DNA from 3 places in the Pedobacter jeongneungensis genome. Region 3 is predicted to be linked to each of the others. Evidence: riboswitches for the same ligand, from Rfam matches in the RefSeq annotation. Region 3 holds a riboswitch; each other region holds the start of a gene.
The links. Region 3 has a riboswitch for cobalamin ahead of metE (5-methyltetrahydropteroyltriglutamate--homocysteine S-methyltransferase). Riboswitches for the same ligand answer to the same signal wherever they lie in the genome.
Positions count from the first base shown of each region.

Region 1: linked by a shared signal. The riboswitch ahead of ABD769_RS13930 (TonB-dependent receptor plug domain-containing protein) and the one ahead of metE (5-methyltetrahydropteroyltriglutamate--homocysteine S-methyltransferase) in region 3 are both predicted to bind cobalamin.
Region 2: linked by a shared signal. The riboswitch ahead of ABD769_RS14185 (TonB-dependent receptor plug domain-containing protein) and the one ahead of metE (5-methyltetrahydropteroyltriglutamate--homocysteine S-methyltransferase) in region 3 are both predicted to bind cobalamin.

Region 1 is NZ_BAABBY010000006.1:390,648-401,876, forward strand. It holds gene ABD769_RS13895 (SDR family oxidoreductase) at 1-27, opposite strand, end outside; gene ABD769_RS13900 (SDR family oxidoreductase) at 31-921, opposite strand; gene ABD769_RS13905 (Crp/Fnr family transcriptional regulator) at 1,158-1,721, shown strand; gene ABD769_RS13910 (type 1 glutamine amidotransferase domain-containing protein) at 1,852-2,532, shown strand; gene ABD769_RS13915 (putative quinol monooxygenase) at 2,603-2,899, shown strand; gene ABD769_RS13920 (Crp/Fnr family transcriptional regulator) at 3,089-3,676, shown strand; gene ABD769_RS13925 (DUF308 domain-containing protein) at 3,771-4,337, opposite strand; cobalamin riboswitch at 4,979-5,171, shown strand; gene ABD769_RS13930 (TonB-dependent receptor plug domain-containing protein) at 5,270-7,138, shown strand; gene ABD769_RS13935 (DUF6580 family putative transport protein) at 7,179-7,769, shown strand; gene ABD769_RS13940 (ABC transporter substrate-binding protein) at 8,770-9,711, shown strand; gene ABD769_RS13945 (SIR2 family NAD-dependent protein deacylase) at 9,714-10,403, shown strand; gene ABD769_RS13950 (Dph6-related ATP pyrophosphatase) at 10,393-11,118, shown strand.
Region 2 is NZ_BAABBY010000006.1:448,779-460,007, reverse strand. It holds gene ABD769_RS14195 (sigma-54-dependent transcriptional regulator) at 1-723, opposite strand, end outside; gene ABD769_RS14190 (serine hydrolase) at 829-2,073, opposite strand; cobalamin riboswitch at 2,157-2,352, shown strand; gene ABD769_RS14185 (TonB-dependent receptor plug domain-containing protein) at 2,448-4,484, shown strand; gene ABD769_RS14180 (YncE family protein) at 4,481-5,614, shown strand; gene ABD769_RS14175 (YncE family protein) at 5,626-6,741, shown strand; gene ABD769_RS14170 (PKD domain-containing protein) at 6,769-7,902, shown strand; gene ABD769_RS14165 (PKD domain-containing protein) at 7,960-8,892, shown strand; gene ABD769_RS14160 (DUF5074 domain-containing protein) at 8,902-10,005, shown strand; gene ABD769_RS14155 (helix-turn-helix transcriptional regulator) at 11,010-11,229, shown strand, end outside.
Region 3 is NZ_BAABBY010000005.1:20,377-31,605, forward strand. It holds gene ABD769_RS10405 (putative signal transducing protein) at 1-130, shown strand, start outside; gene ABD769_RS10410 (phosphatidate cytidylyltransferase) at 174-983, shown strand; gene ABD769_RS10415 (class I SAM-dependent methyltransferase) at 1,095-1,673, opposite strand; gene ABD769_RS10420 (acyl-CoA thioesterase) at 1,825-2,211, opposite strand; gene metE (5-methyltetrahydropteroyltriglutamate--homocysteine S-methyltransferase) at 2,325-4,658, opposite strand; cobalamin riboswitch at 4,854-5,059, opposite strand; gene ABD769_RS10430 (M14 family metallopeptidase) at 5,683-8,379, shown strand; gene ABD769_RS10435 (DsbA family oxidoreductase) at 8,579-9,295, shown strand; gene ABD769_RS10440 (DUF3820 family protein) at 9,469-9,687, opposite strand; gene mfd (transcription-repair coupling factor) at 9,716-11,229, opposite strand, start outside.

The DNA of each region.
Region 1 (11,229 bases), on a different contig from region 3:
TAACGAGCCGGTTACTATTATTTTCATTGCTTATTGGGTATAGATGCCGTTTTCAATATCAGTAAGTAGGGTTGAGTGTGATGGCTGCCAGTGTAACTGTTCCTGCGTCCATTTGCTCGATGCCGGACAATCTATTGCAGCCATGTGCGAGAACCATCCAAAATGATCAGCAGCTGCTTCGGGAGCAATGGATACCACGGGAATATTCAGTTGTTTGCCTATGGCCTCAGCTATCGTTTTAACGGTAATGGCTTCTTCTGCAGCAGCATGAAAGCGGGCACCTGAGGCATTACTTTCTAAAGCCAAACGGTATAAACGTGCGGCATCTAAACGGTGTACGGCATTCCAGCGGTTAAGTCCTTCGCCAATATAAGCAGAAACGCCTTTTTCGCGGGCAATGTTCACCAGTATCGGGATAAAACCATGTTTATCATCATCGCCATGTACCGATGGCGATAAGCGGATGGCTGATGTACGCACACCCAGCTTTGCTACCGCATCTGCAGTTTGTTCGGAAGCCCTTGGCCATGCGGGATTAAAAGGAGAAATGATATCTTCGGTAGCCAGTGTACCCGGACTTACCAGAGCAGTACCAGAGGTAACAATAAACGGGCGGTTCGAACCAGCCAGCACCTCGCCAATGGTTTCGATGGCAGTTTGATCTACCTTGCAAACTTCGGCAAAGCGGGTAAAATCATGGATAAACCCGGCATGGATCACACCATCTACAGCTGCTGCACCGCTGCGCAAACTATCTAAATCTTCCAGGTCACCGCGGTGCACTTCTGCACCAGCAGCAATCAGTTTTTGAGCCGAGGCATCAGAACGGGCCAATCCCAATACCTGGTGGCCATTGTTAATTAATTCCTGCACAACGGCAGTACCTACGAAGCCTGTAGCTCCTGTAACAAATACTCGCATAATTGATTTTCTTTTGTTGATACAAATATCAACAGCTTTAAGCAGCGTGATTTATCCAAATCTGCTTTTGATTTAGCCGAAACCATTATTTGAGACAAGGAAATGCTTTTTATAAGATAATTATCCCTCAGGATAAAATTCTATACTTATAATACAGGCTCTTCGTAAACCATCTGTTTTAACGAGCAAGCATTAATTAAAGGGATTTTATAGCTTTTTTAGTAAGTTTATTGCCGATGGACAGATTAAGAAACCATATTGAAGAAATTGCTGAGCTTACCGATCAGGAGTATGAAAACGTGAAAACATTTTTTACACTACGCAGGGTAAAGAGAAACCAATACCTGCAACAGGAAGGAGATTTGGCTAAATATGAGTTTCTGGTTTTATCGGGCATTTTCAGGATGTTTTACCTGGATGAAGAAGGGAAGGAGCACATTATCCAGTTCGCCGGGCAAAACTGGTGGATGGCTGACTACCAGGCCTACTTTAACCAAAAACCTGCAACGCTGCATATCCTTTGCATGGCAGATGCAGAAGTTTTGTACACCACGCTCGAGGGCCGCGAAACTTTATCGGCTAACTTCCATAAAATGGAACATTTCTTTCGCGTGAAACTTACCAATGGTTACGTGGCACAGCAGCGACGGATTGTCTCCTTACTTTCGGGCAGTCCGCAGCAACGCTACGAAGAATTTGGACAGCTGTATCCGCACCTGATGCAAAAAATACCCAAGAAATACATCGCAGAGTACCTGGGCGTAAGTCGCGAAACTTTAAGCCGGCTTTATTCGGGCTAGATTAATGGCATGAGTGTGATCCTGATCACACTTTTTTTGTGCGTTGGCTCCTCCTTTCCGAAAGCCTTGATGATGCAACTTTGTGAGGTAAACAAATCAGTTGATTTAAACACCACAAAAAATTAAGGTTATGAAAAATAAAGTTTTAATTATCGTTTCTAATGCCAATGCCATTGGCCCTCAAAACAGAAGAACAGGTACTTTTTTGCCGGAAGTGGCACACCCTTATGCCGAATTTGAAAATGCCGGTTACCAGATCGATTTTGCCAGTTTAACCGGAGACACGCCTTATCTTGACGCCCTTAACCTGGCCGATAATCCTGAAAATCTTAAATTCCTCACAGGTAAAGGCTGGGCAGATATGCAAAAAGCTGCAAAGCTTGCATCCATAGATACAAGCCATTACGATGCCGTATTTATACCAGGCGGCCTGGCGCCAATGGTTGATATGCCAGAGGCTCCGTTGCTAAAACAAGTAATTGCCGAAACGTATGAGCGCAATGCCATTGTAGGCGCGGTTTGCCATGGTCCGGTATCCTTGCTTAACGTAAAATTAAGCGATGGTTCCTATCTGGTAAACGGCAAAAACATAGCTGCTTTTACCACTGAAGAGGAAGACAATTATGCCAGGGCAGATGTTCCCTTCGACTTGCAAACAGCATTAACTGATCAGGGCGCTATTTTCCATGCCGCTACGCCATGGTCTGCCAATAGCATTACCGATGGCAACCTCGTTACCGGACAAAACCCCGCATCGGCCAAAGGCGTAGGCGAAAAGATTGTAACCTTATTAGAAAATGTAAAAGCTTAATTATTGAAATATATCATTCCTTAATTCAATAATTCAGTCACTCAATCATTCATTCAATCATTAAAAAAATATGAACAAACAAAGCATACACGTATTTGCCAAATGGCAGATCACGGAGGGCGAACTGAATACCGTATTGGACTATCTGCCCCAACTCGCTGAAAAAAGTACTGCCGAACCTGGCAATTTATATTATAAGGTGTATCAGGATAACGCTGATCCAAACAGCATAATGCTTGCCGAGGCATATCAGGACGAAGAAGCCCTCACAGCACACCTCAACAGCAAACATTATCAGGATATTGTTGTGGCTAAAATTGTTCCGCTGTTAAAAGAGCGGCAGGTCATGTTAACACACGAATTATAGCAGAATTTGCACTATAATTCATTGTTAAAAGGTGACTGGATAAACTCCGGTCGCCTTTTTTAATTTTATTGTAACTTGTAACAAAATTTTAACTTAAGTTAAAATTTTAGGGATGATCAATCCTGAACTTCGGCCTGTTTATCTTTATCAATAATAAGGTATAATTTTAACCCATGCGAACATCCTGTCATGAATAATAAAAACGAGATATTAACCCTGCACCTGAAGAATTTTGCACCCTTAACCGATCAGGACATTACGGAAAGCCTGCCATTTTGGAAACCCAGAAAGATTGCAAAAGGCGATTACTTTAATATGCAGCGCATGGTATGCAATGATCTTGGTTTGGTTGTAAAAGGTATTTTCCGCATTTTTTACCGCGATCCGGAAACCGAAGCAGAAAAAAACCTTTTCTTTTTTTCAGAAAACCAATTTGTGGTTTCTTTCAGGAGTTTCATTTCGCAAAACCCCTGCTGGTATTTTATCGAGGCCATGGAAGATTCAGAAATCATTTTTATTTCTTACCGTGACCTGAATGCTTTGTACGAAAAGAACCTCAACTGGGGCAAGTTCGGCAGGCTGCTGGCAGAAACATTTTTTGCCTATGCACAATCGCGCACCGAAGAGTTTATTTTCTTTTCGCACGAACAAAGGTTCCTGAGGTTGCTCGAAGAACATCCCAATATCGTAGAACGGATTCCTGCTTACCACATTTCTTCATTCCTGGGCATCACCAATCCATCATTAAGCCGCATCAGGAAACGGATTAAAAGGTAACAAGCCGCAATTTAAACCGGGAGAGGTCTTTGAACCTCGCCCGTATAAAAGTTAAATGATTTCTCCATTCCGCAAGCAGTATTCAATCTGGTTATTACGCCTCAGCTTTAATGGTTTTCGATAACCTGAAAGCCGTAAGCAGGAAATAAAAGGCACCGAAAGCTGCGTAACCCGCCAATGTGGTTATGCCCTGGTTTGGTTGATGCGCCATGGCTATAAAAGCGCCGCCAGCCAGCATGGATTGTGCACCGCTAATCATCATCGGCCATTGTCCGCCAAATTGTTTACGCCTGCGCAACCCCAAAATCAACTGGATTAGTCCCGTTAATATGGCCCATGCACCAAATACAATCAATGCTTCGGGAATGCCCTTTTGCAAGGCCAGTGTTACCCCTGCAGTTGTTGCAATACTGATTAAAGCATTAACATATTGTGGTATTTTATTGGCAGCAGGTGGATTTGCCTGAATATCAAAATAGGTGGCAAGGGCATCCCATGCCGGGTAAATGATAAATAAAACAGTTGCGATGCCGGTATTGGTTTTGGCCAGAGCGCTTACCAATACTACCCAGAGGATAGAAAAGCCTGCACGTATAAAATATAATCGTTGTAATGAACGGGCCGTTTGCATGGTTTGGCCGGGTTGATTTGTAGTTGTCATGATGTATTGCTTTTAATTTCTGAATCAAAGATCATATTTATTGCCTTGCCGAATTTTCACTTAAGTTAAAAAGCAAAAAATCTCTGTATTAACCTGTGCATCTGTGGCTAAAAATTTAAAATAAGCTGCACATTTCGCAGCGCAGTTACAGTGCTGGTCGGTACCGGTAGTCCCGCTTTCCTTACTGCCCCGATGAAAAATCGGGGGCATCCATCCAATCGGGGCTAAGAACTATGGTTTGTGTCATTAAAAGCGACCGTTGTAAATAAACCTGATAGAGCAGGTTAGCCCGGACACCGATTCTTCATCGGGGGGAGGACTAACAGCGATAGCAGGGCTGCTACCCCCCATAAAACACTGACATTCGTTTCCAAAAAATAATGCTATAACTATACCTTTTAAAAAATGCACCACTGTTAAATGCGGTAGCTTATATAAAATCTCCGTGTTCATCCGTGCATCTGTGGCTGAAAAAATTAAATAGTTTGATAGGTAAAACGTCTTAATGAAAACTGTACATACATTAATAAAAAATCTGGTGCTTTAATAATTCATTATCCAGGTTAAGAAATAATAGTATATTACAATACTTTAATTGTCTTTCAATTCCATCTTCGCTCATTGTTTTCCGCTCTTTTTACTACCTTTGCGCTGCTTTTGGTTCCCGATGTAAAATCTGGATTAAAAGGGAATACAGTGTAAATCTGTAACTGTCCCGCAGCTGTAAGCTCTGTAACGTTTTTCTATTCATAAGTCACTGCCCAATTAACTACTGGGCGGGAAGACAGAAAACCGGGAGTAAGTCAGAAGACCTGCCTTTAGCGTTTAATTTCATAGCTTTCGGGGATTGAAGCTAGGATTGAGATATTAACGTTGTTCGTATTTTCATTTCCTTTTCTAATCTGTTGGCTGTGGGCAAAACTCACAATCAAATGAACAAAAAAAGTATGCTAACTGTAGCAGGGCTTGGGCTCGCACAGTTAATGATTAGCCAGCTGGCTAATGCTCAAAACCAGGACAGTGTACAACTGAAAGATGTTGTAATTTCTGCAACTAAAAACGATCAGAAACAATCGCAAACCGGTAAAGTGGTTACCATCATCAGTCGCGAAGTATTGGAGCGCAGTAATGGTAAATCATTGCCAGAACTGATCAGTGAGCAGGCGGGGATTATTGTTGCAGGATCGAGCAGTAACCCGGGTTTAAACAAATCGGTATTTTTCAGGGGTGCCGGAAGTGCCTACGCAGTGGTTTTAATTGATGGCATTGTACAAAACGATCCATCAGGAAACGGAGGTGCGTTTGATTTAAGGTTGATTTCTATCGATCAGATTGACCATATCGAAATTTTAAGGGGCGGTCAGTCTACCATTTACGGTTCTGATGCCGTTGCAGGGGTAATCAATATCATCACCAAGAAAGGCGGACCTAAAGGCAATACCATTTACGGTGTGGCCAGTGCAGGCAGTTACGAAACTTACAAAGGAACCATTGGCTTAAATGGCGGAGTTGAAGGTTTTTCGTATAACATTAACTATACCCATGCCAAAACCGATGGAATTTCAGAAGCAGCAACGCCGGTTGGCAGCACAGCCACATTTGATAAAGACGGCTTTAAAACGGACGCCTTAAATGCGAATTTCGGGATCAAGCTGGATAATCATTTTTCTGTAAATCCGTTTGTACGTTACTATTATGGTAATTATAAATTCGATGGGGGTGCCTTTACTGATGCAAACAATTATTCGATTTTGAAAAACTTTGCTGCGGGTACAAATGCCAGATACGAATTTGCCACCGGTAAAGTAACCTTAAATTACAGTTTCGAAAGTACAAGGAACGATGCGCACAGCCAGTATCCAAGTATTAACGAAGGCCGTGTATCCTTACTGGATTTATTTTACAACCAGAAATTAGGTAACAAGCTCGATTTATTGGTGGGTATCGATAACCGTGTGATGAAATTATCATCGGCAACAAACAAACCGGAAACCAACATTTTCGCTGCTTACGGATCATTATTATTACACGATTTAAGCATCTTTAACCTCGAAGTTGGCGGACGTTACAACAAACACGAACAATATGGCGAAAACTATACTTACTCAGTTACCCCAAGCATCAATATCATTAAAGAAATAAAATTATTCGGAACGGTTTCAACAGCATTTAAAGTTCCTACGCTAAACATGCTTTTTGGTCAGTTTGGTGCAAACCTCGATTTAAAACCGGAGAAATCTCAGAATTATGAAGCAGGTGTAAACTTTAGCTTTGCTGATGATAAATTTAGTTTACGCATTGCGGGTTATAAACGCGATTTAACTGATGCCATTCTTTATGCTTATCCTAACGGATATATTAACCAGGTGAGTCAGAAAACCAAAGGTTTCGAAGTTGAGCCGGCGGTAAAATTCAGCGTGTTTAACATTAATGGATACTATGCTTATGTAGAAGGTAATGAGTTCAACTTTGTTGATAATGCTGTGGCCGACTATCTTTTCCGCAGACCAAAACATACTTTCGGCATCACTGCAGGTGCACAGGCTACCCGCAATTTATATGTGAGTGCCAATTTCCGTTATTTCGGCAAACGTACCGATGGTAATTTTACCACCTACACGGTTGATAACTTACCTGCTTATAAATTGTTAAATGCTTATGCAGAATATGCTTTAGCTAAGAAACGCGTAAAGCTGTTTTTCGATGCTAAGAACATCCTGAATGAAAAATACAATGAGATTATTGGGTACAATAGCTTAGGTTTCAACTTTAATACCGGTGTAATTTTTAATATACACTAATAAAATTTAACTTTGCAGTATAAATAATAACCAAAATAAAATGTCTCATTTAAAATTTAATCCACGCACTTTAATTTTGTTGCTGATGATTCTGGCCATAACGGCTTTCCGTTTGCTGGTAACCTTCAACTCTGATGAATTAAAGTTTGCCAATTTCTCATCAATAGGAGCAGTAGCTTTATTTGGTGGTGCATATTTTAAAGATCATCTTAAAGCTTTTGCCTTTCCGATATTGAGCTTGTTTTTAAGCGATTTTATTTTATCAATCACCATTTTCAGTAAATACAGCAGCGGTTTTTTATACGAAGGCTGGTACTGGACTTATATTGCCTTTGCATTAATGGTATTGGTAGGCAGGGTATTGCTTAAAAAAGTAAACGTGGTGAATTTACTGGCTTCAACACTGGTAATCGTTTTAATCCACTGGATTGTGAGCGACATCGGTGTTTGGTTTAAAAATCCGGCCTATACGCAAGATTTAGCTGGTTTTTGGGCATGTTTGGTAAAAGCAATTCCATTCGAGATCAGATTTTTAGAAGGAACCGTAATTTACGGCGCATTGCTTTTCGGAGCTTTCGAAATTTTAAAAGCGAAATACCCGGTATTAAAACTGCAAACACAGAAATTATAGTTATTATCCCTCGATTGGTAAGCACCAATTGAACAAAAATAAATAGAAATCCTCTTTTGATTAAATTTAGAAGGGGATTTTTTTTACTGTGAGTTTTTCGTCATGTTGTATCGATTTATTCTATAGAAATAGTTTCAGCATCATATTAAACCTACTTAAAAAAACCATTAGGTTCTACCGAAGAACGCGTCAATCCCAAGAGCCGGGGAAATCAAAAAAACAGGTGTATTTCAGGCAAACTGGCAGTTCCAAACCTAAAACGCAGTGGTTTTGTGTTCATACACGATGATTTAATTTCAAAAACAAAATATTGAACACAAAACGAAGTGCCTCTGTTTTTTTGATGAGCATAGGATTGCGCAAAAGGCTCATTGCCGGATTGACAAAACGCTTTGGGTACTTTGGCGCTCCAAAGTACCATGCCCCGCGGCATAGAGCGGTAAAAGAATTCGAATTACCTTGGCAGCATACCAACCCAAATAAAAATCAACAAGAAATCCTCTTTTGATTAAATTCAGAAGGGGATTTTTTAGATATTATTTTTAGAATATTTTTTGGCATTATGCTAAACCTGCTTCAACAACCTACAATCTTTACCGAAGAACGCCGTCAATCCCAAGGGCCGGGAAAATCAAAAAAACAGGTGTATTTCAGGCAAACTGGCAGTTCCAAACCTAAAACGCAGTGGTTTTGTGTTCATAAACGATGATTTAATTTCAAAAACAAAATATTGAACACAAAACAAAGTGCCGCTGTTTTTTTGATGTGTATGGGATTGAGTAAAAGGCCCCTTGCTGGATTGACTAAGCATTTTTGCATACTTTTGATGCCTCAAAAGTTTGATGCCCCGCGGCATAGAGCGGTAAAAGGATTCGAATTACCTTGGCAGCATACCAACCCAAATAAAAATTAGCAAGAAATCCTCTTTTGATTAAATTCAGAAGGGGATTTTTTTTATCTTCGATAGCTAATTACATTTTACTTTTACATCATCCATCAAATGAAAGTCGTTTCCTTTTTACCAGCCGCAACTAAAATGATCTACGATATGGGCCTGCAGGAGTACCTGCATGGTGTAACCTTCGAATGCCCTAAAGAAGCTGCCAATCAGCCAAAGGTTGTTCGTTGCATATTAGAAGGTAAAAACTATTCCAGTATCGAAATCGACCGGATATTCTCAGCTTCCAAAGCACAAGGCAAAAGTTTGTACTGGGTGGATGATGCACTTCTGGAAAGCATTTCGCCTGATGTCGTTTTCACACAGGATATCTGCGAAGTTTGTAATATCGACACCGTTTGCACCGAAACTGCCGTAATGAAGCTGAGCAAACAGCCAACTTTGGTTCCTTTGTCGCCCAATAACCTTCAGGATGTTTTTGAATGTGCCATCACCATTGCCAAAGCTTTAGGCAAAGAAGAAGTAGCTTTAAATTATCTGGCTGGCTTACAAAAGAAAACCGATTATATTTTAGATCAGTTGAGGGCAAACCGTGCACCTTTAAAACGCATCATGCTGATGGAATGGATCGAACCCATTTATAACTGTGGCCATTGGATTCCCTTTCAGATTGCTGCTGCCGGTGGCGTAGATATGTTATCTAATCCTGCCGGAGATTCAATTGTTACCCAATGGGATAAAATCTTGAAATACAATCCCCAAGTTTTAGTAATTGCACCTTGTGGATTCGACAAGGACAGGAGCATGGAGGAAATGGAGCTGTTAACCTCTAAACCTGGCTGGGAAAATCTCGAAGCCGTAAAAAGCAATCAGGTTTACATTGCTGATTTCGATATGTTTACCCAACCAAGTGTGGGTACTTTGGTAGAAGGCATTGAAGCTTTAGCCTGTATGTTTCATCCAGACATTTTTAAAGCCGATGAGAATATTGCTAAAAAATTCATCAGCTACAGTCAATCCGTAGTTTCAGTTAAATCAGTTTAATCATGATGAAGCTTGTTGTTTTAACAGGAGCGGGGATCAGTGCCGAAAGTGGGTTAAAAACATTTAGGGATGCCGATGGATTATGGGAAGGTTACAACGTGTACGATGTGGCTACGCCCGAAGCCTGGGAAAAAGATCCCGAACTGGTTCAGCAGTTTTATAACGAAAGAAGAAAGCAGGTTTTGGATGCACAGCCCAATCGGGCACACCAATTGCTGGCTGATCTCGAAAAAGATTTTGACGTTGAAATCATTACCCAGAACATTGATGATCTGCACGAAAGGGCAGGTACTGCTAAAGTTACCCATCTCCATGGTGTAATTACCAAATCCCAGTCCGATTTAAGGTCAGATTTAACTTACCCCATTAAAGGTTCAGAAATTAAAATGGGCGAATTATGCGAACTGGGTTCTCAGCTCAGACCTCACGTAGTATGGTTCGGCGAAGCCGTGCCAATGATTGAAGTTGCTGCCAGAATTTGTAAACAGGCCGATATCTTTGTGTTGATTGGTACCTCTTTGGCTGTTTATCCCGCTGCCGGCTTAATCGATTTTGTACCATCTGTGGTAGATAAATACATCATTGATCCGCGGATTCCCGATGTTAAACGTTATAAAAATGTGATCAACATCGAGAAAAATGCTGTAGAAGGAGTGGCCGAGCTTAAAGCAATCTTATCCAATGCCCGATAAAAAGATTTGTATTTTTAACTGGAGTGGAGGTAAAGACAGCACTTTAGCGCTCCACTATGCCTTGCAGGATCCAACGATCGAAATCCGTTACCTGGTTACTACCGTTACCGAAAAATATAACCGAGTTTCCATGCATGGAGTAAGGGAAGCTTTGCTGATCAAACAGGCTGAAAGCATTGGCATTCCATTGTATCAGATCCGCCTTGGCGAAATGCCTGATATGGAAACTTATGATAGTACCATGAAAACGCATCTTTCTGAATTTAAAGAAGAAGGCATAACCCACTCCATTTTTGGCGATATCTTTTTAGAAGATCTCCGTTTATACCGCGAAAATAAACTGGCTGAAATCGGCCTTCAGGCAATTTTTCCTTTATGGCAGAAAGATACGAAGAAACTGATCAGCGAATTCTTAAACCTGCGCTATAAAACCATCATAGTTTGCACACAACAAAATCTGGAAAGCATTTGTGGAAAAGTAATCAGCCATGATTTAATCAATAATCTTCCTGCAGATATCGATCCCTGTGGCGAAAACGGAGAGTTTCATACTTTCGCCTTTGAAGGCCCGATTTTCAGGAATAAAATACCATTCACCATCGGAGAGCGTGTATTCCGTACCTATAATGCACCGGCCAAAATTACATCAGATGATGATTCACCTTGTTCATCCACAGCACTTTCCGGTTTCTGGTATAATGATTTATTGCCATAATTTTTCATTTTCAAAACATTTTGGCATCATTTTTTCTTTACTACATATAATTAACTAAATCACACATCCGAAATGAAACCTGTTTAGCGAGGTTAGGTAGCTGAACAAGCG
Region 2 (11,229 bases), on a different contig from region 3:
ACCAATTTCATCCAGAAATAAGGTGCCACCATTTGCAAGTTCAAACTTACCAATACGCTGTTTAACAGCAGAGGTAAATGAACCTTTTTCGTGACCAAACAGTTCACTTTCAATTAATTCAGAAGGAATTGCAGCACAGTTTACCTCAATTAGCGGACTATCGGCGCGGTTGGATTTTTCGTGTAACCAGCGGGCTACCAGTTCCTTACCACTACCATTTGCACCGGTAATTAAAACGCGGGCTTCAGTAGGGGCAACACGTTCTATGGTTTCTTTAATTTTAGAAATACTTTCCGATTCGCCTAAAATTTCGCGGGTTTTACTGGCCTTACGTTTTAAAACCTTGGTTTCGGTAACTAAATTTCCACGGTCTAAACCGTTGCGTACGGTGATGAGTAAACGGTTTAAATCAGGTGGTTTCGAAATAAAGTCGAAAGCTCCTTTTTTACTGGCCTCGATGGCGGTTTCAACTGTTCCATGACCAGATATCATAATAAAAGGCAGATCGGGTTTGATAATTTGTGCCTGTTCCAGCACTTCCATCCCGTCCATTTTATTCATCTTGATATCGCAAAGTACCAGGTCGAAATTTCCTTTTTTGATCATTTCGAGGCCATCGATACCATTATCAGTATCTTCAACATCGTAATTTTCGTATTCCAGAATTTCGCGTAAGGTACTCCTTATCGCACGCTCATCGTCAATTATTAATAGTTTAGCCATTAGAGATGTATTCTTTTATTTCAGATGCGAATATATTATTTTTTAATTAATGTATAGTTTTTTATACAATTTATAGGCTATAAACCATTAAGTAGGAGAAAGGTTTTAATGATTATAATCCATTTTGAATTTACTCAGATCTGGTTTGTACTTTTTGTTTCTTTTTAATTCCAGATCATAAATCGTTCTGCCCAGATTTTTCATAAAAGGGAAACAAACCGTATCATATTCGTATTTATTATCATTGAAAATACCGTCTTCATTGCTTTGTACCACTGCTGTGAGGAAATATTCAATTCCATTTTTAAAATCAACGAAATATGAATTATCGATGATGTAACCATAACTATCGCCATATTTATTAAAAATCCTGATGTCTGGATCTGGCGTTTCCTGCTCACGACCATAATAAAGCATTTTTGCATAAGTAGCCCAAAACGCTTTCGGATCGTATTTAGGAAAATCACTTTCCGTTGGATACTTGCTCATGTAGGTGTAAATTAACTTATAATCTTCCGGAGTCAGGTTAAATCTTTCTTTAACCGGGAAAGCTTCCGGAAAAATCAGTTTCTGCATCAGTTTTTGCTGATCGTTAATGGCAAAAGCATTTTTTCCGGCCAAACTGAAAGGTTTGTTTACAAGTTTATCGGTGCTGTCCAGATAACCTTTGCCCATCACCAGATTGGTTAACTGCAGCTCATATTCCTTTGGGTCATACTGAGCCGCTTGATCATACACCAATTTATCGCCGTTATAAAATTTAACGGGATTGGTATGTCTGGTTGATTCGCCGGCATTGCCAATGGCCAAACGGTTTAAAATCCGGCTGTCATTCAATCCGTTTGCTTTTAGCTTTTCGTTAATTTCGGCACGACCGATAAATTCGAATAAACGGTTAAAGGCATCATTATCGCTGGTGAGCAGGATTTTTTTGATATAATGCTCAATAGAAGGGAGGCTGCTTTTTGCGCTGGTATCTTTTAAAACTTTAGTCTGGCCTTTATAGGCACTATCGGTAATCATGATGCTTTTGGTAGTTAGTCCTATACTTTTTAAACGATTTACCTTTTCCAATGCAAAAATTACGGCGGCAAGTTTAACCGTACTTGCAGGGTAAAAATAATGGTGCGGATCTAAATTATAACTGAAGGTTTTAAATGCCGGTTTATTCTTTGCATCGCGGTTTACCTGAGTATAAAGGATTTGTACCTGGTTATGATCGGGATGGTTGAGTATGGCCGAAAAAAGTTCGGGCTTGCTCTCCAGTAATTTCTTTAAGAAGACAGTATCAGTTTGTGCCATAACAGACAGGCTAATGAACGATAATATAACGGTTAAAATCCTTTTCATGGTTGAAAATTTGATTCCTAATTTAGCTTTTTCTGTTAGAAAGACTGTTTTCCATCATCCATTTTACATGTTGCTTAATTTTATTACCTTTGCAGCGCTTTTGGTTTCCGGCTTTACACCCGGAATTAAAAGGGAATACAGTGTAAATCTGTAACTGTCCCGCAGCTGTAAGCTCCTTAACGGATTTCCAATCAATTTGCCACTGTTCCGATTCGTCGGGATGGGAAGGCCGGAAACCCGGGAGTAAGTCAGAAGACCTGCCTTAGCATTATATTTCATAGCTTTCGGGGATTGAAGCTAAGGGGTGATGTACTTACGTAATCGTATTTCATTTCTTTTCCATCTGTTGGCTGTGGGTTAAACTCACAATCAAAATGACACAAAAACATTCTGCCTATGCGGGCACAATGCGGTTTTTTATATTTTCTTCTATTCTGTGGACAGGGTTTTTATTGCCCTTAAATACCTGGGCGCAAACAGACAGCACGAAGAAAAGTACGCAGCTTAAGGAAATCCGGATCAGGGAATATCGGTTAACTGAGCAGAGTAAATCGCCTACACCGCTTCAGATATTATCAGGTGAAGACCTTAAAAGGATGAACAGTCTTTCGGTTGCCGATGCCCTCCGTTATTTTTCTGGCTTGCAGTTAAAAGATTATGGTGGCATTGGGGGACTAAAAACCGTTAATGTACGCAGTTTAGGTACCAACCATACCGCTGTTTTTTTGGATGGGATTCAGGTTGGAAATGCACAAAATGGCCAGGTAGATTTGGGAAAATTCTCATTAAACAACCTTGAAGAAATCTCCTTATACAGTGGCCAAAAGCCAGAATTACTTCTGCCCGCCAGGGCTTACGCCTCTGCCAGCAGCATCTACTTAAAAACCAGGGTGCCTGAATTTGAAAAAAATCAGCATCAGCAATTAGAATTGGGCTTAAAAGGCGGATCTTTTGGTCTCATTAATCCAACCTTGGTTTATCAGTATAAGGTTAATGATCGCTTAAACGCCAGTATCAATACCGAATATATACACGCAGATGGAAAATACAAATTCAGATCGACTAATGGCGTGTACGATACCATTGCGGTAAGAAATAATGCCGATGTAGAACGCTTTCGCTTGCAGGCAGCACTTTTTGGTAAATTTAAAGATGGAAAATGGCAGGCACAGGCTTATTCTTTCTTATCAGAAAGAGGCCTGCCGGGTGCAATTGTATCCAACAGGTTCGATTTTACACAAAGAATCTGGGACCGTGATTTTTTTGTTCAGGGAGGTGTAGAAAAGCAACTTTCGGCTAAACTAAGCATTCTTGTTAATGGAAAATATAGTTATGCTTATCAGCGTTATTTGGATCCTGATTTTGTAACCACTACGGGCCTTTTAGATAACCGTTTTAAAGAACAGGAAGCTTACTTTTCCATTTCCGGCAAATATAAAATCAATTCGATATGGGAAACTGCTTATGCATCCGATTATACTTATCAGACATTGGATGCCAATATTTACAGGTTTGCTTATCCCACCAGAAATACCTTTTTAAATGTTTTAAGTTCGTCGTTAACATTAAATCAGCTTAATGTAAGGGCGAGTGTATTAAGCACTACTGTAACCGACCAGGTAAAAGTTTATTCTTCAGCAGGTGATAAACAGGTTTTTAGTCCAACGGTAATGCTTTCATGGAAACTGCTCAAGGATAAGGACATCAGAATCCGCGCTTTTTACAAAGACATTTTCCGGATGCCAACGTTTAACGACCTTTACTATACTTTCATCGGCAATACTTTATTAAGGCCTGAATACGCAAAACAGTATGATGTTGGCGTAACCTATTTCAAAAACTTTAAAAACCAGAAATTTAAGTTTATCGATATTCAATCTGATGTTTATTATAACCGCGTAAAAGACAAAATCGTAGCACAACCAGGTGCAAACTTATACCGCTGGATTATGTACAACATTGGTCTGGTGGATATCCGTGGTTTAGAAATTAACGCAAAAACTGCATTTGAGCCTTTTACCGATCTGATGGTAAATCTTGCCATTAATTATACCTATCAAAGAGCGGTAGATATTACTTCAAAATCTGAAGATCAATATCAAGACCAGATCCCTTACATACCCCAAAACAGTGGTTCTTTTTTAACGAGGCTTGATTATCACCACTGGCGGGCAAACTATAGTTTCATTTACACCGGGTTTCGTTATAACCAAAAAGCAAATATTATAGAAAACTATATGGAACCATGGTACACCCATGATGCTGCAATTGGTTATGAATTTAAACTGAAAAAGGGAAGCTTAAGCATTAATGGCGAAGTAAATAACTTGCTTAATCAACAATTTGATATCATTCCGAATTTCCCTATGCCCGGCAGAAACTACAGGTTAACCTTAAATTATAAGTTATGAGGCAGCTAAAATTTTCGATATGCATTTTGGCTTTTCTAGCGGCAACTACCACTTCCTGCAGGAAAGACCCGAAGCCTTTGCCATCTGAAATTACCAGGGTTGAGCCAGAGCCAACATCAGCCATTAAAGGTTTCTACCTGGTTAACGAAGGCAATATGAACATGAATAAAGCCTCATTGGGTTACCTTGATCTGGTAAATGGCATTTACACCCGCAACCTGTACAACCAGGTAAATCCTGAAGTTACCAAAGGTTTAGGCGATGTGGGCAATGATATTGGCCGTTATGGCAGCAAGCTTTACGTGGTGGTTAACGTTTCCAATAAAGTAGAAGTTTTAGATGTGAAGACCGGTAAAAAAATCGGTCAGATCAACATCACCAATTGCCGTTATGTAACTTTTGGTAACGGAAAAGCTTATGTAAGTGCTTATTTAGGCAAAGTTGGCGATCCTAAAGCGCCAAATGGTATTGTAGCCGAAATAGACACAACGGCTTTAAAGGTAAACCGTACTGTTGAGGTGGGCAGGCAGCCGGAAGAAATGGCCATTATTGGCAGCAAATTATATGTGGCCAATTCTGGTGGTTATAGTCCGCCTGATTATGAGCATACCGTTTCCGTGATCGATCTGTCAGGTTTTAAAGAAATTAAACGGATTGAAGTTGCCATTAACCTTCACCGGATTAAAGCCGATCGCTATGGCGATTTGTATGTTACTTCGCGTGGTGATTATTACACCATCCCTTCAAGACTTTTTGTAATTGATACCCAAACCGACCAGATTAAAAAGGTATTTAACATTGCTGCAAGCAATTTGGCCATAGATGATGATTATGCTTACATCTACGCCACCGAATGGAATTATATCGAACAGAAAAATACCATTACTTATTCGATGATTAATGTAAAAGATGAAACATTGACGGACCGCAAATTTATTATGGATGGTACCGAAAAGAATATTAAAATCCCATATGGCATTGCAGTTAACCCCAACAGTAAAGATGTATATGTAACCGATGCCAAAGATTACGTTACGCCCGGCAAATTACACTGTTACAGTCCGGAAGGGCGCCTGAAATGGTCGGTTACTACAGGCGATATTCCTGCACACATTGCATTTACAAACTAAAATCTAATAATATGAGAAATCTCTACAAAAACAACATTTTATTTTTGGCTGCCGCCATGGTGGTTTTTGTTTCATCCTGCAAAAAAGAAAGCATTGAAATAGCCGAAAAAACACAGGTAATATCAGATACCAAAGGTATTTACATGCTTTGCGAAGGTTTAATGGGCAATGGCAACAGCTCTATATCGTATTACGATGTTGCTACAAAAACAACTGTTGCCGATTATTACAAACAGGTAAACAATGTAGCACTCGGAGAAACTGCAAACGATTTGCAGCAGTATGGCAGCAAAATGTACTGTGTAGTAGCAGGTATTCAGGGCAGCAAACAATCTTTTCTGGATATTATCGACATCAAAACCTGTAAATCGTTAAAAAGGATTTCATTCAATTCGGCCACCGATGGGTATATCCCAAGGTTTGTTGCTTTTTATAAAGATAAAGCTTATGTATCACGGTACGATGGAAGAGTAAGCCGGATTGATACCGCATCAATGGCTATTGATGGAGAAATTATGTTATCAGAAGGTTTAGAGCAACTTGCTGTATCCAATGGAAAGCTTTATGTGTGCAATTCATCACATCCGTATTACCAGAACGGTGCAAAAAACAAAGTATCAGTAATCGACCTGGCCACCTTTACCAAAACAAAAGATATTACCGTAAACAATAATCCGGTTAGGATACAAGCGGCTGATAACGGCGATTTATTCGTAGTGTGCTGGAATGATTACATCATTAATAACGACCCTTCGTTAGATAGGATCAGCAGTGCTACCGATACCAAAACCGCCTCTTACAGTTACGATCTGGGCGCCATTGCCATTAACGGCTCTTCGGCGTATATATCTAAAGATATTTACAGCAATCCCGATATCAAAGCTTTAAATACAGTTAGTGGAGCACTTGGTTCAAGTTTAATTACCGATGGGCACTCGATAAACATTATTTATGGCTTAACAATAAATCCATTTGGTAAAGATGTAATGGTTGCCGATGCTAACAGCTATAACGGTACCGCAGGCACAGCCTATTGTATAGGGACAGATGGTAAAGTGAAATTCAGTTTTGCAACCGGTGTGTTGCCACAGCATGCCGTATTCAACTACACTTATAAATACGAATAAACAACAACCATATATAATAATAAACAAATGAAAAAAAGTTACCTGATCTTAACGCTCTGCCTTGCAACACTGATGTTTAGTTGCAAAAAAGACAATGAAGCAGCTCCTGATGTAAATCTCTCTGTTAAAGGAGAAACCATGACGGCTAAAGTGAATACTAAAGTTGCATTCTCTGCCGGAACAAATAATGGAAAAGGCTTTAATCACCAATGGAAACTGGATGGTAAAGTAGTAAGCACCGCGTATAATTTTGATTTTATACCCACGCAGGCTGGCACTTATGTAATAGAATATACTGCAAGTAACAATGTGGGGGCATTCTCTCATAAGTACACTGTAACCGTTCCTGTTCCGGTAGTGGCCATTACGCCAAATAGTACCAAATTTATTACTACGGTATTTGAATATTTACCAGCACCGGGCCAGTTTATTAATGAAAGTTTAGGAAGCCTTGCAGGTGCACAAAAAATTATTGGCGATGTATCTCAAACCGGCCTTGTTAGTTTAGGTGGCTTTGGTGGGTACATTATTTTCGGATTCGACCACTCTGTGGTAAATAATACCGGTGCTGATTTAGCCATTTACGGCAACCCGATTGGTGGAACAACCCCATGGGCCGAGCCGGGCATTGTGATGGTAAGTCAGGATGTGAACGGTAACGGAAAACCTGACGACGAATGGTATGAATTGGCGGGCAGCGAATACAACAATCCTTTAACCATAAAAAACTACGAAATCACTTACACCAATCCAAAAGGTTTCGCTAATGTAAGCTGGATGGATAACCAGGGCAACAGCGGCACCTATGATGTAAACAATTTCCACAAGCATAATTTCTATCCTGAATTTGCACCAGACCAGGAAAAATTAACGTTAAAAGGCACCCTGCTTCCATCTACCTGGGGTAAAAACGGCAGCATTTTCATTAACAACGCTTTCTCATTAGGTTATACCGATAGCTGGTCTATTGATGATGATTATGCCACTAAAAGATACAATAGTTTTGATTTAGACTGGGCCGTTGATAAAACCGGAAAGAAAATCGCTTTAAATACCATCGATTTCGTAAAAGTTTATACTGGTCAGCGGGAAAAAGGGAATACGCTTTTAGGAGAAATATCAACCGAAGTTAAAGGCGCAATGGATTTAGGTATCAAATAGTTTTCTTAAAAGAAATTACACTGGATTCACGCTCTTTTATAATTCAATAATCTTATTATGAAAACAAAATTTATCATCACCTTAACGCTTTTATCAGCCGTGCTTTTTTCTTGTAAAAAAGAAAATGCAGTTGAAAAAGAGGGCGAAGGGGAAAAGCCTGTTACTAACCAATCGCCATATTTAAATAAAATATATGAATTTAAACAGGCGCCAGGTCAATTTACCAACGACCTTGTTAAAACCGATGTATTAATCGGCAGCGCGGGTAACGGCCTCGTTTCACTTGGCGCTTTTGGTGGATTTATCGTATTTGGATTTGATCATAGCGTAACCAACGCAGCAGGAGCCGATTTGGGTATTTACGGTAATCCGTTAATCGGCGCAGATATGGAATTTTCTGAACCCGGAATCGTCTCAGTAATGCAGGATGTAAACAAAAACGGTCTGCCTGATGATGTTTGGTATGAACTGGCCGGAAGTGAATACAATGCCTCAACCACCATCAAAAACTATAAAATTACCTATTATAAACCAGCAAAAATAACCGACGATATCCGCTGGACAGATAATCAAGGTAAAGAAGGACTGGTATTGAGGAATCAGTTCCATACACAGGATTATTTCCCTTTATGGTCAACCGCCAGTGAAATTTCTTTCACCGGAACATTGCTTAAAAACACCCTTACCCCAGGTGAGATCATTACCAACAAACCTTTCGCCTTTGGTTATTCGGATAATGGCTCAAATGAGTACATTGCTTTGCAGGAATCGTTGGGAAGGGGATATAACACCTTCGATATCGATTGGGCAGTTGATGCCGCAGGGAAAAAGGTAAATCTGACTTCAATTGATTTTGTAAAGGTGTACACCGGGCAAAACAGCAATGGGAATCCTTTTAGTCCGGATAATGACAACGATCGTTCGCGCTACCTGGGCGAAATCTCAACCGAATTTGGTGGAGCGGTTGACCTTAAACTTTTAAAAAAATAAATACACAATATGAAACAATTTAACTTAAACCAATTTTTAGCAGGCGCACTATTTCTTACAACAGGATTATACTCTTGTAAAAAAGACAATGTAGAGAATCTGCAGGTAGATCCTGTTGAAGGTAAATATAAAAATGGCTTTTTTGTAATAGCAGAGGGCTCCATTGGGCAGAATTCAGGTAGTGTGAGCTTTTACCATTATGGCGACGATACCCTTAATATCAGGGTTTATGAAAAAGAAAACCCGGGTAAAATATTATCAAATGCGGCGAAAACAAGCACCTTACAGTTTGCCTCCATTATTAATGGTAGCATCTACCTGATGAGCAAAGTAAACGGACCCATCGTAAAAATACACGAATATACCTTAAAAGAGGAAGCCAGATATGTGCAGGAAGCCAGCAACTGGAGAAGCATTATACAGGTTGATGGAAACAGGGGATTGGTGAGCGCAAACGACGGCGTTTATCAGATCGACCTGAACACACTGGCTGTGCAAAATAAACTGACTTCAATTGGTACGGTAAATACGGGCGACATGTGGAAAAAAGGTGATTATGTGTACTTATTACAGAGCAACGGAGCCAAAATTGTATCTGCCAATAACTATTCGCTGGTAAAAAGTTTCTCTAACATTAACCGTGGGTTTGCGCAAACACCAAATGGGAAAATCTGGGGATCAACAGGCAGCAGGTTAATTGCCATTGATAACAACCTGGATACTGCTGGTGTAGCACTAAAGGTTGCAGTGGGTACATTCGCACTTGAAGCGCCGACAAGGCTCACCGCATCAACCAAAGAAAATGCCGTTTTCTATCATTCAGGAAAAGCCATTTATAAATATGTAGATGGTGATGCCACTTCATTAGCCCAACCTTTTATTACCATTACCGAAGATCCCTTTATGGTTTATGGCGCCATCCGTTACGATAAAAACAAAGATTACATCGTGGTTAATGGAATTCAGGGTTATGGCGCTGCATCTACCGTTAACTATTTGCTAATCTATAATGCATCAACAGGCGCTTTGGTTAAAAGAATTAAATATGGCGGCGATGGTGTAACCACTGATTTTACAAAGATATTTTTTAATGATTTAGCCATTTTCCATTAAAATATTATAATGCCTCAAATGTTAAAGGTCTGCAAAATTATCATTGCAGGCCTTTTTTATAAAGCTTGATTTTAATACTACAAGCCCTTATTTATAAACCCGGTAGTAGCGGCAGCCTCCGGTTTTTCATCGGAGTTACAGCGGATAACGGGATTATCGTTTCCGAAGTACTGCCAACTTTCCTTTTCAGAAAAGAAACTCTACTCATTTTTGCGCCTCGCTAAAGCCTATTTTTTTGCCACGGAAGCACAGAAAACACGGACAATATTTTTTGACACTAAAATAATATTAAAATATACTGAAATAGACGCGTCGAAGACTAAGTTAGTGTCTCGCAAGACTCAAATCATATCAAAATACAGTTAAATATACTCATCGAAGACTGAAATATACTCACCGAAGACTGAAATATACTCATCGAAGACTAAATTTGTGTCTCGCAAGACTCAAATCATATCAAAATACAGTGAAATATACTCATCGAAGACTGAATTAGTGTCTTGCATGAATCAAATCATATCAAAATGCAATGAAATATACTCACCGAAGACTGAAATATACTCATCGAAGACTGAATTAGTTAACCTGTGCTCTGTGGCTAAAAATTTAAAATAAGCTGATCATTTTGGAGCGCAGTTGCGGTGCTGGTCGGTGCCGGTAGTCCCGCTTTCCTTCCTGCCCCGATGAAAAATCGGGGGCATCCATCCAATCGGGCTAAGAACTATTGTTTGTGTCCTTAAAAGCGACCGTTGTAAATAAACCTGATAGAGCAGGTTAGCCCGGACGCCGATTCTTCATCGGGGGAGGACTAACAGCGATAGCAGGGCTGCTACCCCCCATGAAACAATGACATTCGTTTCCAAAAAATAATGCGATAACCATGCCTTTTCAAAATGCACTATAGTTAAATGCGGTAGCCTATATAAAATCTCCGTGTTAATCCGTGCATCTGTGGCTAACAAAACCCATCCCTTTCGTATATTTAACCACGCATTCCTAACCCCATGAGCATCCACACCGATATGAAAAGGCTTAGCCGACTAAGCGCTATTTTATTGCAATTGCAAACCAAAAGACTGGTAAATGCAAACGATCTGGCAGAAAAGTTTGCTGTAAGTGTGCGCACCATTTACCGCGACATCAGGGTATTGGAACAAACCGGTGTGCCCATCGCCAGTATAGAAGGCAAAGGTTACGCACTGGCCGAAGGTTATAAAATCCCTC
Region 3 (11,229 bases):
AGCCGGTATCCCGGCGGTAACGATAAATAAACAGCTCTCGGCATATAATATTGGCGAAATAAATGTTTTGGTAAACAAGGTCGATTTTGATAAAGCCATAGAATACATTGTTGAAAACGAAATTGAGTAGTAATAATGACCTTAAACCTTACACCCTTTACCTCTTACCTTAAATGAAAACCAGGGCAATAACCGCTTTCTTTTTTACCATAGTAATGCTTGGCTCTATCTTTTTAGGGAGTTATACATTTTCGATATTCTATCTTATTTTAAGTGTTTTATCTTTATTTGAGTTTTATAAACTGATTAAAAATTCTGGGATCAGGCCACACCGCAATATTGGTTTGGTTGCGGGATCTTTAATTTTTTTGATGGCTGCAGGTTTGCATTACCTAAAGTATGATGTGAAATACCTGTTGCTTTGTATTCCTTTGATTTTTTCGGTTTTTATTACGGAACTGTATAAGAAAAACAAAATTCCATTTGCCAATATCTCTTACACCTTTGTTGGTTTTGTTTATGTAACTATTCCTTTCTGTTTTTTTCATGCTTTAGGATTTTTAAAAAACTGGAACGAATATAATTTTCATTTTCCGCTGGCATTTTTGCTGATGCTTTGGGCAAATGATACGGGTGCCTATCTTTTTGGTGTAAAATATGGTAAAAGCAAACTGTTTGAACGCCATTCGCCAAAGAAAAGCTGGGAAGGCTTTTTTGGTGGAATGTTTACGAGTGTTTTGGTTGCCTTTGGTTTATCTTTTTTATTTACCGAAAGTCCTGCCTGGGTTTGGGCGGGCATGGCGGTATTAATTGCAAGCTTTGGTACACTGGGCGATCTGGTAGAATCGATGCTTAAACGCAGCCTGGATACGAAAGATAGTGGCGGTTTATTGCCAGGACATGGCGGTTTGTTAGACCGTTTTGATGGCTTGTTATTAGCTGCACCAGTGGTTTATGCGTATTTGTATCTGATTTTGTATTAAGTAACCACAAAGAAATGAGGTTAATATGTATAGTGCAGTCGTGCTGTTAGCGATGCAATCACTATTCTCACTAACCCTCTTACAAACGAGGACTATACTTTTTCATAAAATCTATTCAGCAGAAGCAACAACAATGTGATATTCTCTCTCTATCTGTTCCCCTGTTTGGCTTTTTACCTGTTCGGTTTTGTTAAGGATATTTTTAATTGTAAAGTCAGCATTTTTCAATAATTCTTTTACTTTTTCTACTTCATAAAGGGTAAAGCCGTACGGTGTAAAAGGAAGATTTTGCATAAAACTTTTATCAGCAAAGCATAAGGAAAAAATACCGTTTGGCTTTAAAGTCCGCTTAATTTCGGAGAGATATGCACCGGGGTTTTCCCAAAAATAAATGGTATTTACAGTAAAAATTTTATCGAACAGACCATTTTCAAATGGTAGCTTATTGCCGTCGGTTAAAGTGAACTGAACAACTCCATTATCAATAAAATCCTGATTGATTTTCTCAGCTTCTGCAATAATGGTTTCTGAAATATCAGCTCCATAATAGCTCAGATTTTCTGCTTTTGATAATAATCGGGCAATGTGCATACCATTACCATGGCCAATTTCTAAAACGAAATCATTGTTTTGAAGATTCAATGCATCAATAGCCGAAGTCGTCATCCCAATATTACTGGCATGCATCATCTCCCCTGTTTTAATGCCGTGTTCGCCTTCAGGACAGCTTAGCTGCTTGGCAATATTTTTTAAATCTTCTTCCGAATGTTGATGGCTAATAAGTCAAATTTAAAGAATTAAACCTGATGATTTTTATCTCGTTTTGCTTGGAGCTTATAAATTATTTGATTACCTGTACCGGTTTTTTGTTCTCATCGATGGCCACAAAAGTAAAATCTCCATGTACGGCCAGCTCCCTTCCTTCGGCATACATCTGCTCGATATAAATTTCTACGTTAACCTTTAAACTGGTATTTCCAACATGGTTAACCTTTCCAATCAGTTCTACAATGGTTCCTGCGGGAATCGGTTTTTTAAAATCGATCCGATCGCTGCTTACCGTTACCATAATCTGGCGGCTAAAACGCGTGGCGGTAATAAAGGCAACCTCGTCCATTAAATGCATGGCGGTACCACCAAAAAGCGTATCGTAATGATTGGTTGTATTTGGGAAAACGGCTTTAAAAATGCTGGTTTTAGAGTTTTCTATTCTTTCTTCTAAGGTCATGGGGTAAATATATGAGGAGTAAAAAGCTTTGACAACTTTCTAATCAGAAAGTTGTCAAAGTAAGGATTTGCTTGAAAGAAAACGATTGGCTTTTTTAGCAAAAATGAGGCAAATTAATTTGCCTGGAGATCTGCTGATAGCACCTTTTCTGCTTTACGCATCTCTTTTGCAGCTTCAACCATTTCGATCAATGCTTTTTTGGTTTCGTCCCATCCGCGGGTTTTTAAGCCACAATCAGGGTTTACCCAAAGTTGTTCTGAAGGAATAACGGCTTTGGCTTTTTTAAGTAACTGAACCATTTCTTCGCGTTTAGGAACCCTTGGCGAATGAATATCGTACACACCGGGACCGATTTCGTTTGGATATTTAAAATCGGCAAAAGCATCCAATAGTTCCATCTGCGAACGAGAAGTTTCGATGGTGATCACATCCGCGTCCATATCGGCAATATTTTGAATGATATCGTTAAATTCCGAGTAGCACATGTGCGTGTGGATCTGGGTACCGTCTTTTACGCCACTGGCCGAAATTTTAAAGGCTTTAACAGCCCAGTTCAGGTAGTTTTGCCAATCTGCCTTGCGCAAAGGTAAACCTTCTCTAATGGCCGGTTCATCAATCTGAATGATTTTTATGCCTGCATTCTCCAGATCACAAACCTCATCACGGATGGCTAATGCAATTTGTGTACAGGTTTCGGAACGTGGCTGATCATTACGCACAAACGACCATTGTAGAATGGTAACGGGGCCGGTTAACATGCCCTTCATGTATTTTGAGGTAAGTGATTGCGCATAGGCTGTCCACTTCACCGTCATAGGTTCAGGGCGCGAAACATCACCAAAAATGATAGGTGGTTTTACACAGCGCGAGCCATAGCTTTGTACCCAACCGTTTTTAGAAAAAGCGAAACCATCCAGTTGCTCACCGAAATACTCAACCATGTCGTTACGCTCAAACTCTCCATGTACCAGTACATCTAGGTTGATTTCTTCCTGCCATTTTACCGCTTTTTCGGTTTCCTGGGCAATTAAATTATCATATTCTTCAACAGTTAAACTTCCATTTTTAAGTTTTGCCCGCCAGCTTCTTACTTCTGCCGTTTGCGGAAACGATCCGATAGTGGTTGTAGCATAATTTGGCAAATTAAGTTCCTGTTGTTTTATTTTTCTGGCCGAAAACGGACTTAAACGTTCAGCATCCTTCTCTTTTAGTGCTGAAACACGCGCTTTTACAGCAGGATTATGAATGATTTTAGAAACTTTACGGTTACTGATCGCAATTTTATTTTCTTCGAGTTTTTGCAGGGTAGATGCAGGGCTTTCGTGGGTGATCAGTTTTTTTAAGGTAGCTACCTCGGCAATTTTTTGCTTTGCATAAGCCAGCCACTGTTTAATTTCTGCCGACAGGTTTTTCTCGTTGGTTTCGTTATCTAAATCAACCGGTGAGTGGATTAATGAACAAGATGGTGCAATCCATACTTTAGCCAAGCCTCTTTTTTCTACTGCCTGATTGATGATAGAAAGGGATTTTTCAAAATCATTTTTCCAGATGTTTCTTCCATCTACCAAACCTAATGAAAGGATGATCTCTTCTTTTAATGAAGCTAAAACATCATTTAACTGATCTTCTGCACGTACCAGGTCGATATGTAAAACATCTACAGGCAATGACGTGGTTAAAGCTAAATTATTGCCCAAACCTTCGAAATAAGTCGCTAAAACAATCTTTAACCTCGGGAAAGCCTTTCTGATTTCTTTATAAACATGCTCGTAAGCTTTTTTATCTTTTTCGGTTAAATCTAAAGTTAAAAACGGCTCGTCAAACTGTACATATTCTACATCCAGTGCATTTAAACGTGATAAAATCTCGATATAAACCGGAAGCAGATTTTTAATCAGGTCTATTTTTTCAAAGCCAGCCTCTTTTTCCTTACCCAATAAAAGATAAGAAACCGGACCAATTAGAACAGGTTTGGTGGTAATGCCCAGTTGTTTGGCCTCATAAAACTCATCTATAATTTTGGTTGAGAAAAGTTTAAAAGGCTGGTCTTTGCAAAACTCCGGCACAATATAATGGTAATTGGTATCGAACCATTTGGTCATTTCCATTGCCACCACATCCAATCCTTCTTTTTGGTAACCTCTTGCCATGGCGAAATAAAGATCAAGCTCTTCGTTCCCTTTTTTCAGGATCACTTCGTTATACCTTTTCGGGATGGCCCCAAAAGTTAAGGAATGATCGAGTACATGATCGTAAAAAGAAAAATCGTTTGATGGAATTACATCAATGCCGGCTTCTTTTTGAAGTTTCCAGTTTTCGTGGCGAATGTTTTTGCCCACCTGAAGTACATTTTTGTACCCCGTTTTATCTGCCCAGTAATTTTCGCAGATTTTCTTTAATTCCCGTTGACTACCTATTCGCGGATAGCCCAGATTTTGCGTTAGCATCTCTTTTAAAGATTAAGTAAATAAATCATTTAAAAGCCCTCAAGCAATATTTTGTAATACTCTATGTTAAAAATTAAAAGGAAAGGTTATGGCACAGCTTGCCAACTCATCAGCCAAAAGCTTAAAGCAAGCCTATAAAATTTTAATTTTATCGTGTACAATCAGACCTGACCAATTACTTTATAACGCGAAAGTACCGTCAATTCAATATAGGCAGGTCTCCTGACTTATTCCCGACCTTATCGCCTTCCCATACCTAAACGGCACAGTGGCATGAATGATAAGACCGTTGTCTTTTTAGTAAAAGACAGAATTTACAGTTGCGCGACAGCTCGTGATTTGCACACGATTCCCTATTAATCCCGGGTGTAATTCCGGGAACCTGTATCGGTTGATGAAAAATAAAGTTAAGAACTTACATCAACGCAAATGTATGGATTAGGATTTAAAGATTAAGGTATTTTTGTAAGCATTGATTTTACCGCCTTCATACAAATGCTCTTTAGTTAGAGAACATGTGGACGTATTATAGTAAATATTTTTCCGCTCTATCCCGCGGAGGCATGGTACTTTGGAGCGCCAAAGTAACCAAAGCGCTTCGTCAATCCAACAAGGAGCCTCCACACGACCTCTCCCTCATCAAAAAAACAACGGCACTTTGTTTTGTTCGTTGGATGCTAATTGAATGTTTTTACAGATCTGAACACAAAACCACTGCGTAAAGGTTTGGTTGTGCTAATGGGTTCTGTCCTGCATCTGTTTTTTGATTTCCCGCTCTTGGGATTGACGACGTTCTTCGGTATAACCTGTTCGTTTTTTCAAAGTAAGCCAGCATAGTGCCTTAAAATATTTCAACGACGCGTTACATAATAAATTAGATGAACTGGCATAAACACCTATATCTGTGTGCATCTTTTTTATCTGTGGTTAATAATGCTTATGGAATCACTTGTAACAAATTTACAGCAAGCTGTTTTTGGATCAGATTCTCTATTATATTTGATTACCAACTAAACTCCTTATTATGATAAAAAACTACTTTAAAGGGCTCTGCATTGCTTTTTTAATGGTAAATAGTGATGCAGTGCCGGCGCAGGAGGTACCCACGCCAAAATCTCATTTCGGTTTTGATATCGGCGACGATTATCAACTGGCCAATTACACCCAAACAGAAGCCTATTTTAAAAAACTTGCTACAAGCTCTAATCGTGTTAAACTGGTTGATATCGGTAAAACCGAAGAAGGCAGAAGCCAATATATGCTGATTGTTTCTTCACCAGAAAACCTGAAGAAATTAGACCGTTATAAAGAAATTTCACAACAACTGGCGCATGCAGAAATTACCCCTGAGCAGGCCAAAGCTTTGGCGCAGGAAGGTAAAGCAGTAGTGTGGATTGATGGCGGCCTGCACGCAAATGAGGTGGTTGGCGCGCATCAGCTGATCGAAACCGTATATGAATTTGCTTCGAGAAAAGATGCCGAAACCATGCGCATTTTAGACAATGTGATCATCTTGTTTACTCACGCAAACCCTGATGGGCAGGAATTGGTAAGCAATTGGTACATGAGGGATAAAGATCCGAAGAAAAGAACCACTTCCGGACTGCCTGTTTTGTATGAGAAATATGCCGGGCATGATAATAACCGTGATTTCTTTATGCTAAACCTCAAAGAAACGCAAAATATCGGCCGTCAGCTTTTTGTAGAATGGATTCCGCAGATTATGTATAACCACCATCAGGCTGGCCCGGCGGGAACGGTTGTGGCTGGTCCGCCTTACCGCGACCCTTTTAATTATGTTTTTGATCCTACAATTTTAACGAGTTTAGATGCCGTTGGTGCGGCCATGCACAACCGCATGAACGTAGAAAACAAACCTGGTTATACCCAGCGTGGCGGATCGGTATATTCTACCTGGTACAATGGCGGCCTGAGAACTACCACCTATTTCCACAATATGGTCGGACTGTTGACCGAAATTATCGGGAATCCTACCCCATCAGAAATTCCTTTGGTTCCATCCCGTTTATTGCCAAGTGGCGATTCGCCAAACCCGATTACGCCCAGAAAATGGTATTTTAAAAACTCGATCGAATATTCAGTTTCTTTAAACTACGCAGTTTTAGGTTATGCACAGCGTTACCGTGATGAGTTGCTGTTTAATATTTACCAGATGGGCCGGAATTCGATTGAACGAGGCAAAAAAGATACCTGGTCTTTCTCTCCAAAGAAAATTGAAGCCATTAACAATGCAGCTAAGGGTGAAAAAGGTGCTCCGGTTGCTGGTGGTGATGCTGATTTTGGACCGAGAAGGCAAATCAGCATGAAAGCTTTTGATACGGTGATGAAAGCGCCTGCAAACCGGGATCCACGAGGGTATATTTTAAGTGCCGATCAGCCTGATTTTAATTCTGCCATTAAATTTTTAAATGCATTGATCAGAACAGGAATTATGGTTCAAAAAGCAACAGCTTCATTTACAGTTGCAGGTAAAAATTATCCGGCCGGAAGTTATGTGGTAAAAACCGATCAGGCTTTCCGTCCGCATGTTTTGGATATGTTCGAACCGCAGGATCACCCAAATGATTTTAAATACGAAGGTGGTGCACCCATTCCGCCTTATGATGCCGCCGGCTGGACTTTGGCATACCTGATGGATGTGAAATTTGACCGCATTCTGGACGATTTTTCAGGTCCGTTTGAGAAAAATCCTTACGGAGAATTATTAAAACCAGAAAATAAATTGCCAAATGGATCGGGTTATGTGTTGAGCGCTGCACAAAATGATTCTTACACCGCAGTTAATGATTTGTTAAAGAATAAGGTTGAAGTTTACCGTTCTTCCGAAAATGGCGATTTTTATGTTTCTTCAGCAGGAAAATCAGTATTGGAAAAGACAAATATCAAATTAAAAACGGCGTCGGCTCCGAAAAATAAAATCAAGGTATCTACAGCCAGAATTGCCCTTTGGGATACTTATGGCGGCTCGATGGCGTCGGGTTGGGTTAGGTTTTTAATGGAGCAGTACCACTACAATGTCACAGTAATTTATCCGCAGGACATTGATGCCGGAAATTTAAAATCTAAATACGATGTAATTGTTTTTGTGGGAGGCGCCATACCATCGGTGCAGGGTGCAGGTGGAGGAAACAGATCTTTCGGGCCAAAGGCAGACGAAATTCCCCAGGAATTCAGAAACCGTTTAGGAAGAATTAGCGCTGATAAATCGATCCCTGAATTAAAGAAATTTTTAGAAGCCGGAGGAAATATTGTAACCATAGGCAGCAGTACCAACCTGGCTTATCACTTAAATCTTCCGGTAAGAAATGCAATGGTTGAAATTATAAACGGTGAAGAAAAAAGATTGCCTGCCGAAAAATATTACGTTCCCGGAAGTGTGTTAAATGTAGGTGTAGATACCGCTTTACCAACAAACTGGGGAATGGAAAAAGAAGCCGATGTTTATTTTGACAACAGCCCGGTTTTTAAACTGACTGGAGATGCCATTGCTTCAGGCAAGATTAAACCTTTAATGTGGTTTGAAAATGCAACACCATTGCGCAGCGGCTGGGCCTGGGGACAGGCTTACCTGCAGGATGGGGTAACGGCCTTTGAAGCAAAGGTTGGAAAAGGCAAGTTGCTTGCTTTCGGACCGGAAATAGCTTTCAGGGCGCAAACTCATGGTACTTTTAAACTGATATTTAACCAGTTGTATAAATAATTGATGAGATCGACTAGTTTTTAATCTTCATGTTAAGTGGGATACATCGTCATTGCGAGCGGGCCTTCTCGGAAAGATTGCTTCGTCGGCTGAAAAAGCCTTCTCGCAATGACGATTACTCTCGGCCGCTATCCTGAACGATAGCGGCTTTTTACTTTGGCCTTACCATAGCCAATTATAATCACCTTAATTTTGTGTTATGAAAGTAGAAATCTGGTCGGACGTAATGTGTCCGTTTTGCTATATCGGGAAAAGACATTTTGAACAGGCCATTGATAAATTGCCCTTCAAAAACGAAATCGAAATTGACTGGAAGAGTTTTCAGCTCAATCCTGAGTATCATAATACTAACAATGAAACGGTTTATGATTACCTTTCGAGAAGTAAAGGAATGCCCGTCGAGCAAGCTAAACAAATGACTAAACAAGTAGTTGATATGGCTGCCAATGCCGGTTTAACTTTGGATTTTGACACCAATATCCCTGCAAATACTTTTAATGCACATCGTTTAATCCATTTGGCAGCAAAATATAACCTTCAGGATTTAGCCGAAGAAAAAATGTTTGAAGCTCATTTTGTGAATAGCAAAAATATTGGCGAAACAAACGTTTTGGTAGATCTTGCTGTAGAAATTGGCTTGGATAAGGCTGAAGCCGAAGCGGTTTTACAGGGAGATCAATTTGCAGAAGCTGTTCGTTATGATATTTATGAAAGCCAGAATTTAGGTATTAGAGGAGTTCCTTATTTCGTAATGGATCGTAAATATGGTGTTTCTGGTGCTCAGCCTGTTCAGGCGTTTACCGATGCCCTTACCCAAAGTTTTACCGAATGGAAATCCGCCCAACCTAAAACGACAATAACCTCATTAAATAAAAATGATGATGCGGTTTGTGATGAAAATGGCTGTGAGATATAGGTTTGTTCCGGCAGATTATAATAATACCGTTATCTCACCGAAACGTCCCGAATATTCGGAGAGAGATCTGTCTAGATAGATTTAGCTTCGCTGAGCACTTACGTGGTTCTCGGCTCCGTTGCACTCCGCTCGAAATGACGGTAACTTAAAGGTTCTACTCTTTTGATGATGCATCACCGCTGATTTTTCAGCGGTGTTAACAAATACTCCAATCCATTAACCCGTATTTCGAACATCGTGGCCATTAAATCGCCCAATTTACCTTTCGGAAAACCCTTGTCTTTATACCACAGTAAATAACTTTCAGGAATATTGCAGATCAGGTAACCTTTATACTTTCCATAAGGCATTTGCATTTTCACTAAATCGAGCAATAATGTTGGGTCTAACATTTTTTATTTTAAGGTAGTGCTGATCATTTTAATCAATAAGCTCTAAGGTCTGGATTGCTTCTTCAACAGTACTAACATTGTCGAAAGCAATTCTAAGTGTATTTTTTACCTCTTTCAAGTTGCACATCCTTGGATGGTTCTGCGCAAAAGTTAAAATTTTGGTGAATGTATTCGAATCGAAATAGGCAGATTGCTTATCACTTAAAAAATATCCTCGCAAACTATTTTTCTTGAAACTAATTTTCTCAAAGCCCAATTTTTTGCCCAACCATTGCAAACGCACCACGCTGAGCATCGTTTTTACCTGCGGCGGAACCGGTCCGAAACGATCGGCCAGGTGTTTTTCAAAAATGGCCAGTTCGCCTTCATTATCGAGTTTTGATAGCTCCGTGTATAAATTGTACCGTTCGGTAATATTAGTGATATAAGCATCAGGAATATACAGTTCAAGATCGGTATCTACCTGTGTAAAGCCGACAAACGGACGGACAGGTTCATTTTCGAACAGGCCTTTAAATTCAGCTTCTTTTAGTTCCTGTATGGCTTCATCCAATATTTTATGGTACATTTCAAAACCAATTTCGGCAATGAAACCACTTTGCTCGGCGCCTAATAGGTTTCCGCTTCCACGGATATCCAGATCGCGCATGGCTACGTTAAAGCCACTGCCAAGATCAGAAAACTCTTCAATGGCGCTTAAACGTTTACGCGCTTCGGAAGTTAAGGTAGATAAAGGCGGCGAAAGCAAATAACAAAATGCTTTTTTGTTGCTCCGGCCCACCCTGCCCCGCATCTGGTGCAGATCGCTCAAACCAAACATATGCGCATGGTTGATGATGATGGTATTGGCATTTGGAATGTCTAAACCGGCTTCGATAATCGTAGTAGCAACCAAAACATCTTTTTCACCGTTGATGAAATCGAGCATCACATCTTCCAGCTGGTCGCCATCTAACTGCCCGTGCGCAATACCAATTCTTGCCTTTGGAACCAGTTTCTGGATCATCCCGCCCAGCTGCATCAGGTCGTTTACGCGGTTATGTATAAAAAATACCTGTCCGCCACGGTCTAATTCGAACTGAACGGCTTCCTGGATCAATTTATCGTTAAAAACATGCAATTCTGTACTTACCGGCTGGCGGTTTGGTGGTGGGGTACTGATGATCGATAAATCCCGAGCACCCATTAAAGAGAAGTGCAGTGTTCTGGGTATTGGGGTTGCAGTAAGTGTTAAGGTATCAACATTTACTCTAACAGCTTTTAAACGTTCCTTCGCCGTAACGCCAAATTTCTGTTCCTCATCAATAATCATGATGCCGAGGTCTTTAAACTTAACGTCTTTGCTGAGTAAACGATGTGTTCCGATTAAAATATCAACTTTACCTGCAGCTGCTTCTGCCAGAGTATCTTTAATCTGTTTATTGGTTTTAAAACGGTTGATATAATCTACCGTAACCGGAAAATCTTTTAAACGAGACGAAAAGGTTTTAAAATGTTGCAAAGCCAAAATGGTGGTCGGCACCAGGACAGCTGCCTGTTTGC